2 regions of the Streptomyces sp. CRCS-T-1 genome follow, and region 2 is predicted to be linked to the other one. Evidence: riboswitches for the same ligand, from Rfam matches in the RefSeq annotation. Region 2 holds a riboswitch; the other holds the start of a gene.
What was found. Region 2 has a riboswitch for glycine ahead of gcvT (glycine cleavage system aminomethyltransferase GcvT). Riboswitches for the same ligand answer to the same signal wherever they lie in the genome.
Positions count from the first base shown of each region.

Region 1: linked by a shared signal. The riboswitch ahead of gcvP (aminomethyl-transferring glycine dehydrogenase) and the one ahead of gcvT (glycine cleavage system aminomethyltransferase GcvT) in region 2 are both predicted to bind glycine.

Region 1 is NZ_CP101651.1:7,201,044-7,205,748, reverse strand. Features, by position in the region: gene gcvP (aminomethyl-transferring glycine dehydrogenase) at 1-2,019, opposite strand, end outside; glycine riboswitch at 2,196-2,291, opposite strand; gene NNW99_RS32645 (PRC-barrel domain-containing protein) at 2,405-2,779, shown strand; gene NNW99_RS32640 (DNA polymerase IV) at 2,796-4,205, opposite strand; gene NNW99_RS32635 (MerR family transcriptional regulator) at 4,344-4,705, opposite strand, start outside.
Region 2 is NZ_CP101651.1:2,366,618-2,371,322, forward strand. Features, by position in the region: gene NNW99_RS10350 (enhanced serine sensitivity protein SseB C-terminal domain-containing protein) at 1-208, opposite strand, end outside; gene NNW99_RS10355 (enhanced serine sensitivity protein SseB) at 372-1,160, opposite strand; gene NNW99_RS10360 (AAA family ATPase) at 1,814-2,482, opposite strand; glycine riboswitch at 2,665-2,766, shown strand; gene gcvT (glycine cleavage system aminomethyltransferase GcvT) at 2,887-4,062, shown strand; gene gcvH (glycine cleavage system protein GcvH) at 4,219-4,596, shown strand; gene glyA (serine hydroxymethyltransferase) at 4,611-4,705, shown strand, end outside.

The DNA.
Region 1 (4,705 bases), 4.8 Mb from region 2:
GTGCACCTGCGCGCAGATCTCGGAGACATGCTCCTCGAACACGCCGTGCGTGGACGGGTAGGTGATCATCAGCACGGCCAGCTCGTCACGGTGCTGCTCGATCTTCGCCCGCAGATCCTCGACGTCGATCTCGCCGTCCTCGGCGGTCTTGACGACGACGACCTTCATGCCCGCCATCACCGCGCTCGCGGCGTTGGTGCCGTGCGCGGACGACGGGATCAGGCACACGGTGCGCTGCTCGTCCCCGTTGGCCCGGTGGTACCCGCGTACGGCGAGCAGACCGGCCAGCTCGCCCTGCGACCCGGCGTTCGGCTGGAGGGACACCTTGTCGTAGCCGGTGACCTCGGCGAGACGGTCCTCCAGCTCGTGGATGAGCGTGAGGTAGCCCTCGGCCTGCTCGGCGGGCGCGAAGGGGTGCAGCTGCCCGAACTCGGGCCAGGTGACCGGCTCCATCTCCGTGGTCGCGTTGAGCTTCATGGTGCAGGAGCCCAGCGGGATCATGCCGCGGTCGAGCGCGTAGTCACGGTCGGCCAGCCGGCGCAGGTAACGCAGCATGGCGGTCTCGGAACGGTACTGGTGGAAGACGGGGTGGGTCATGTACTCGTCGGACCGCAGCAGGGCGCCGGGCAGCCCGTCCTCGGTGGCGGCGTCCAGCGCCTCGACGACACCCTCGACCCCGAACGCGGCCCATACGGCACGCAGCTGGGCCCGCGTCGTGGTCTCGTCACAGGAGATCGAGACCTGGTCGGCGTCGACGAGACGCAGGTTGACCCCGTTCCGCGCCGCGGCGGCCACGACCTCGGCGGCCCGGCCCTCGACGCGCGCGGTCAGGGTGTCGAAGTAGGCCCCGTGCACGACCTCGACCCCGCCGTGTCCGAGCCCGGCGGCGAGGACCGTGGCGTAGCGGTGGGTGCGCCGCGCGATGCTCTTCAGGCCCTCCGGCCCGTGGTAGACGGCGTACATGCCGGCCATCACGGCGAGCAGCACCTGCGCCGTGCAGATGTTGCTGGTGGCCTTCTCACGGCGGATGTGCTGCTCACGCGTCTGCAGCGCCAGCCGGTAGGCCTTGTTCCCGTCGGCGTCCACGGACACGCCGACGAGCCGCCCGGGCAGGCTGCGCGCCATCTTCTCGCCGACGGCCATGTAACCGGCGTGCGGTCCGCCGAAGCCCATCGGCACGCCGAAGCGCTGCGTCGTCCCGACCGCGATGTCCGCGCCCAGCTCACCGGGCGACTTCAGCAGGGTCAGCGCGAGCAGATCGGCGGCGACGGTGACGAGCGCCCCGAGCCCGTGCGCCTGGTCGATGACCGGCTTGATGTCCCGTACGGCTCCGGAGGCGCCCGGGTACTGGATCAGCACGCCGTTGATCTCGCGCTCGGCGATCCCGGCGGGGATGCCGTCACTGAGATCGGCGACGACGACCTCGACACCGGTCGGCTCGGCCCGGGTCTCGATCACGGCGATGGTCTGCGGCAGCGTGTCCGCGTCGACCAGGAACAGGCCCTTCTTGTTCTTGCCCAGCCGCCGCGACAGCGCCATGGCCTCGGCCGCCGCGGTGCCCTCGTCGAGCAGGGAGGCGCCGGAGGTCGGCAGTCCGGTCAGGTCGGCGACCATGGTCTGGAAGTTGAGCAGCGCCTCGAGCCGGCCCTGCGAGATCTCCGGCTGGTACGGCGTGTAGGCCGTGTACCAGGACGGGTTCTCCATGACGTTGCGCATGATCACCGGCGGCGTGAACGTTCCGTAGTAGCCGAGCCCGATCATGGAGCCGAGGACCTGGTTGCGGTCGGCGAGGGAGCGCAGCTCGGCGATCACCTCGGCCTCGCTGCGGGCGCCCGGCAGGTCCAGCGCCTCGGCGCTCTTGATCACGGCCGGGACGGCGGCGGCCGTCAGCTCGTCCAGCGAGCCGTATCCGACGTGCGCGAGCATCTTGGCGCACGCCTCGTGGTCGGGGCCGATGTGGCGCTGCTCGAAGGGAACTGCCTCTTCGAGCTCGGAGAGCGGAATGCGATGGGCGGTCATATGCGGAGGCCTCCTGGTCTGACACGACCTTCGAGGGGCACCACGGCACGGGTACCCGGACGGCCTCCCCCTCTGTCATGTCAACCTGAGAGCTTCACCGGATCGCCCGAAGGCCTCCGGCTTTCACCGTCGGTGAGGGCGGAAGCCGTGACATCCGCCCTGCTTTCCAGAGTGACCTCGTCCGTGCGGTACGTGGGCCTGAGAGATTCCGGGGAGGATTTGCTCCTTCGGCGCCTCCGATGGTGTCTGGAGGACTCTCCCGCACGGGGTCAGCAGCCGTTGTCAGCCTACCAGCGCGGTCAACGCACGAACCTTCGAGTGGCCGCCTCCTCGATTGTGCCGTTTTGTAGTGTTTACGGATGAGTTGCGACCATGTGGAGGGCCCGTGCGAACCGATATCGATCCGCGCAACTTGATCGGCCGCAAGGCGTTCGACCGCAACGGGACCAGGATCGGCACGATCGACGAGGTCTACCTCGACGACGCCACCGGCGTCCCGGAGTGGGCGGCCATACGGACCGGCCTGTTCAGCAGGGACGCCTTCGTCCCCCTCGAGCCCAGCGAGCTGATCGAGGGCGCCCTCCACGTGCCCTTCGACCGCGCCCTGATCAAGGACGCCCCGGACTTCGGCGTGGGCCGCCACCTCTCCCCCGAGCAGGAACTCCAGCTCTACCACCACTACGGCCTGGACGTCGCCGCCCCTCCCCCGCTCCAGGACCACGAGTTCGGCAAACTGGCGGGGAAGGACGAGCCGGCCTGAACCCCGGGCGAGCCGCCTAAGGGGCGACGGACCGCAGCCCCACACCCCCGGAGTCGTCGTCACCCTCCGGCCCATGGCCCCCTTCAGGGTCTCGTAACACCAGCGGCAACGGATCCGCCGGCTCCAGCTCCGGATCGTCGACCCGGAAGGTCCGCACACGCCCGGGCTCCGAGTCGGGCGTCTCGAACCGCACGGTGACCCGCCCCAGGCCGCTGCCCTGCACCCACCCGTGCCCGAACCCGGTGTGCCGCACATCGTGCCCGGCGGGCCACCGCCGCTCGGCCGGCTCGGGCTGCTCCTCGACCGGAGCCGGGGCGTGCTCCTCCACCGGGCCCTCCGTGACCGCCCGCTCCCCGGCCGCCTGGGCGAACAGGTCCTCCTGCGTGTAGTCGGCGAGCCCGCTGACACCCACTCCGAGCAGCCGCACACCGCCCGTGGTGTCGACCGAGTCCAGCAGTCTGGCCGCCGCCTCACGGATCACCCCGGGATCGTCCGTCGGCCCGCGCAGCGTCTCGGACCGGGTGCGTGTCGAGAAGTCGTACCGCCGCACCTTCAGCACGATGGTCCGCCCGGACAGCCCGGCCCCGCGCAGCCGCCGTACGCAGCGGTCGGCGAGCCGCTGCACCTCCAGCCCGACCCGCAGCCGGTCGTGGATGTCCACGTCGTAGGTGTCCTCGACCGACACCGACTTCGCTTCCCGCTCCGCCACCACGGGCCGGTCGTCCCGTGCCAGCGCCATGGCGTAGAGCCCGTGCCCGTGCGCCTTCCCCAGCAGCCGGACCAGCTCGTCCTCACCCGCCTCGGCGATCTCCTCGACCGTGGTGATCCCGGCCCGCCGCAGATGGTCGCCCGTCGCCGGCCCGACTCCCGGCAGGGTCCGCACCGACATCGGCCCCAGCATGGCCCGCTCCGTCCCCGGCTCGATCATCACCAGCCCGTCGGGCTTGGCCTGCTCCGAGGCGATCTTGGCGAGCATCTTGGACGCGGCCAGCCCCACCGACCCCGTGAGGCCCGTGACGGCCCGGATGTCCGCACGCAGCTTCACCCCGGCCAGCCGCGCCGAACGCTCGTCCCAGGCCGTTCCCCCGGCCTCCAGGTCCACGAACGCCTCGTCCAGGCTCAGCGGCTCCACCAGCGGCGACAGCGCCCGCAGCAGCTCCATCACACGCTCGCTGATCGCCCGGTAGAACCCGAAACGCGGCACGAGATACGCGGCGTTGGGCGCGAGCCGCCGGGCCTGCGCCATGGGCAACGCCGAGTGCACCCCGAAGACCCGCGCCTCGTACGACGCGGTCGCGACCACACCCCGCGGCCCGAGCCCGCCCACGACCACGGCCTTCCCGCGCAGGCTCGGCTTGGACGCCTGCTCCACCGAGGCGAAGAAGGCATCCATGTCGAGATGCAGGATCGTGGGCGCGGTTCTCACAACTCCGATGCTGCCCTACGCCACTGACAACGCCGTGCCGAACCGTCCCGGCCACCCCGGAACACCGCTCGCGGTCCGGCGCGGAAACGTCCCGCCCCCTGCGGCCGCACCCGCACCCGCACCGCGCCGTCCGGCGGGTCAGACGGCCCTGTTCCGCCGCCGCGCCAGCTCGTCCGCCGGATTGGGCCCGACCAGGGTCTCCCCGGTGTCGATCCGCTCCCCGTGCAGCTGCGACAGCGCGCTCTCTACGTCCCGCCACACCACACCCACGGCGATCCCGAAGACTCCCTGCCCCCCTTGGAGCAGGGCATGGACCTCGTCCGGCGAGGTGCACTCGTAGACCGTCGCACCGTCACTCATCAGCGTCATCCGCTCCAGGTCGCGGAAACCGCGTTCTCTGAGGTGCTGGACCGCCGTGCGGATGTTCTGCAGCGAGACCCCGGTGTCGAGGAACCTCTTGACGATCTTCAGGACGACGACGTCCCGAAAGCTGTACAACC
Region 2 (4,705 bases):
GGGCGTAGCCGTGGCCCTCGACCTCCATGTTTCCGTACTGGGCGTCGGGGGATCCGGCCTGGCCCTGCCACAGGAGCATCCAGATCTGGCCGCTGTGGGGGGTCGCGAGCGCGCGCAGGAGGGCCTCATAGGCGTCATAACGCCCGGGCGTGACCTGGCGCAGCATGTGCTCGACCTGTCCGGCCGCGGCCGTGCCGCTCGCGCTCACCTTTACCGCCCCTTCGTACAACGCCTCGACCGTGACCTAGCTTAAGCCCGCGCAGGTGCCCGGAGATTGGTGCCGGTTCGCGAGTGCGGTTCGTATGTGGCTCGTCGCCCCCACGCGGCGGAGCCGCATAGTGTCACAGCCCCGCGCCCCTGAGGTGCCTGACCTACCGCTGGAAGAAGGGCCGGACCCGGTCCTTCATCCAATTGCCCACCGGGTCCTCCGCCACATCCAGGAGCACCAGGTTGACGGGCCAGGGGGCCGGGGACTCGGTGACCGCGCGGGTGAGGGCGTCCAGCGGGAGGGCGCGCAGGTCGCCTTCCCACTGGGAGAGTTCGACGCCGACGAACATCACCGGGTCGGCGGTCTCGATCGCGGCGAGGCAGCGGCGGGCGGTGACGACGACGCCGATCGCCTCGAACTCGGCGGAGGCGGCGGCGAGGAAGTCCACCGGGTCGTCCTGCCAGTCGGGCTCGAAGAGGCGGACCCGTCCGCCGCTCGCGGGGCCGTCCAGCGGGGTCCGGCCGGCCCGGCACAGCTCGGCGACGGCCGGCGGCGGGAGCGGGACGCCGACGACGCCGCCGGGGTTGATGGCGATCCCCGCGTGCGGGGGCAGACCGCGGGCGAACTCCACGGCGGGCGCGATGGTGTACGACATGTGCGAGCCGACGACCTGGCGGAACTGCTCCTCGGAGCTGAACACCGGCACGTACGCCTGGCCCTCGATCTCGATGCCGGGGAGATCGAGGGGGCCGCTCTGCGGGCCGCCGCCGCTGGGCAGCGGGATCCACACGAAGCTCCGGCCGAGCACCTCGACGATCCGCCCGCCGGCGGACGGCCCGGCACCGAGGGAGGCCGAGAGCACCTCCTCCAGCTCGTTGCCGGGCCATCCGCCGTGCGGGTGTGTCTGCGTCTGCGCCGGGAAGTCCGCGGAGAAGTCCGCCGGGAAGTCCATCTGCCTACCGCCTGCCTGAAACCACTGCTGTGACTGAAAGGCTAGCGGCTCGGGAACGGGGGGCTGCCACCCCGTGAAGCATGACTGGTGACGGGGGTGGCCGGACGGCGGCCCCGGGCCTGCCGAATCCTGGCGGGAGGACGGGCTGTGTGTGGGGGGTGCTCCGACCGTGGATGCGTGCCGCGGGCACACGGCCGGGGCTGCGGGCGGACGGGCTTTGTGCGCGGCGCACCGACCGCAGGCGCCTGCCGCGTGCACACGGCTCAGGGCCGGAATGCGGATGGGCTGGGCTGTCCGGCGCAGACGACCGCGCGGATGCCTGTCCTATACACACGGATCGCCGACCGCCGCGCCGCCGCCCCCGCCTCCGGGCTCACCAACCGCGGACGCGGGCCCGCTGCACGGGGCCGCACGCGGACGGCCTGTGCTCCCCGGCGCGCGCCGGCCCCCCTGCGCACAGCGGGGTCGGCGGACGGCCCCTTCTTCCCGGACGCCCGGCCGACGGCACCGCCCCGTGCACACGGGTCACCGGCCCGAACCACAACTCCCCGGCCCCGGATCACCGGCCCCATGAACCACAACCCCCAGCCCTGGACAGCCGGCCCGTGCCCACCACAGTCGGGCCGTGAACGCAGCCCCGTGCGCCCGGGGCGTCAGCCCGTGAAGGCGATGCGGTGGAGGGTGTTTGCTGCGTCGCGGTCGGCGAGGATGGCTGAGCCGCAGCCGGTGGGGAGTTCGCCGCGTTCGACCTCGTGGAGGAGGCGGGTGGTGGCGGCGCGGTGGCGCAGGAAGGCGTAGCGCGAGACGCCCCGGCCGCGGTCGCGCTGGCCGGCCAGGGCCTGCTGGGGGGTGACGTCGAGCATCAGCAGGTGGAGCGTGCCGCCCCGGCGGCGGGCCTCGCGGGCGAGCCAGCGGCGGACCCAGGCCTGGGTGCCGCAGTCGTGCACGACGACGCCCTCACCGGTGCGCAGGGCGCGGCGCAGCCCGGCGTAGTGGGCGAGGCGGACGAGCGGGCGGTAGACCGCGTACGGCAGGGCGCGCGGCATGCGGCCGTCCCAGTGGTCGCGGGTGTCCTGGGAGTCGATGCGCCGGCCCGGCACGGTGCGCCGCATCAGCGTGGACTTGCCGCTGCCGGGCAGGCCCGTGACCACGACGATGTCGCGGGAGCCGAACAGCAGCGCGTGCGGGCCGCGGCCGGCGCGCTCGCGCAGATCGCGGACGACCGGCGCGGGCTGCGGGCCGCAGACCGCACGCACCGGAGCGGCCGGCTGCTCGGGCAGCGCGATGCCCGACGTCGTGGCGTACGCGGTGGTCCTGTTCACCGTGATCGTCCTCCCCTGGGGCCAGGTACGGAGTCCCATGCCCGCCGAGTGTAAAGAGAAGGTAATGCCCGATGTCTCTGGTTTTAGTCCTCTTCCTGCAACAGCCCTGCTACAGGGTGGTCCCCCTGCCACCCCGCGACGATGCGTGCAATGATGTGCCCGCCAACTGCATACCGGCCGTTTGAATCCGCGCGGGAGAGTCCCCAGCACCGTTTCACCACTGGGGCGCCGAAGGAGCAAGTCCCTCCCTTGAATCTCTCAGGCCCCGTTACCGCGCGGGCGAGGCACATCTGAAAAGCGGGCCGCACCCTTCCTCCGGAGTCCGGGGAAGCGGCGTGGCCCCACCCAAGGTGCAAGCCGATGACCTGCGCGGTCATGGCGAACCTCTCAGGTTCCGATGACAGATGGGGAGGAACGACCTCGCCCGTCATGCCTTATGCCTTGGGAGACGACCGACCGTGAGCAGTACAGGAGAACTCCGCCACACCGCGCTCGATGCCCTGCATCGTGCCCTCGGCGCGACGATGACCGACTTCGCCGGCTGGGACATGCCCCTGCGCTACGGCTCCGAGCGCGACGAGCACAACGCCGTGCGCACGAAGGCCGGGCTGTTCGACCTCTCCCACATGGGCGAGATCACCGTCACGGGCCCCGGGGCCGCCGCCCTGCTCGACCACGCGCTGGTCGGCAACATCGGCGGGGTCAAGCCCGGCCGCGCCCGCTACACCATGATCTGCCAGGCCGACGGCGGCATCCTCGACGACCTGATCGTCTACCGGCTGGCCGAGCAGGAGTACATGGTCGTCGCCAACGCCTCCAACGCCCAGGTGGTCCTGGACGCCCTGGTGGAACGTTCCGTCGGCTTCGACGCCGAGGTGCGCGACGACCGGGACGCCTACGCACTGCTCGCCGTACAGGGCCCCGAGTCCCCGGGGATCCTGAAGTCCCTCACCGACGCCGACCTGGACGGCCTGAAGTACTACGCCGGCCTGCCCGGCACCGTCGCGGGCGTCCCGGCGCTGATCGCCCGCACCGGGTACACCGGCGAGGACGGCTTCGAGCTGTTCGTGAAGCCGGAGCACGCGGTCGAGCTGTGGCAGGCCCTGACCAAGGCGGGCGAGGCCGCCGGCCTGGTCCCGTGCGGGCTGTCCTGCCGCGACACGCTGCGCCTGGAGGCGGGCATGCCGCTGTACGGGCACGAGCTGAGCACCTCCCTGACGCCCTTCGACGCCGGGCTCGGCCGGGTGGTGAAGTTCGAGAAGGAGGGCGACTTCGTCGGCCGCGAGGCCCTCACCGAGGCCGCCGCGCGCGCCGAGCAGAACCCGCCCCGCGTCCTGGTCGGCCTCGTCGCCGAGGGCCGTAGGGTCCCGCGAGCCGGGTACCCGGTCGTCACCGGCGGTGAGGTGATCGGCGAGATCACCTCCGGCGCGCCCTCCCCGACGCTCGGCAAGCCGATCGCGATGGCGTACGTCGACCCCGCGCACGCGGCTCCCGGCACACCCGGTGTGGCCGTGGACATCCGGGGCAGTCACGAGCCGTACGAGGTCGTGGCGCTGCCGTTCTACAAGCGCCAGAAGTAGAGACTGGCCCAGCGCCAGAAGCAGGCACCGGCGCGCGGGCCGCCACCGCGGTCCCGGGCCGTCTCACCCCCGCTCACCAGCGGTCCCCTTCACCGGCATGCACAAGCATTCCTCGACATACATCAGCACTCCCGCGCGTACAGGAGAATCCAGGCCATGAGCAACCCCAATGAGCTGCGGTACAGCAAGGAGCACGAGTGGCTGTCGGGCGCCCAGGACGGCGTCTCGACGATCGGCATCACGGAGCACGCGGCCAACGCGCTCGGCGACGTCGTCTTCGTCCAGCTCCCCGAGGTCGGTGACGCCGTGTCCGCCGGCGAGACCTGCGGCGAGCTGGAGTCGACCAAGTCCGTCTCCGACCTCTACTCCCCGGTCTCCGGCGAGGTCACCGAGGTCAACGAGGACGTGGTGAACGACCCGTCCCTGGTGAACTCGGCCCCCTTCGAGGGCGGCTGGCTGTTCAAGGTGCGCGTCACGGACGAGCCGGGCGACCTGCTCTCCGCCGACGAGTACACCGCCTTCTCCGCCGGCTGAGAGGTCGTAGCCGTATGTCCGTCCTGAACACGTCCCTGCACGAGTTCGACCCGGCCGTCGCCGCCGCGGTCGACGCCGAGCTGCACCGGCAGCAGTCCACGCTCGAGAT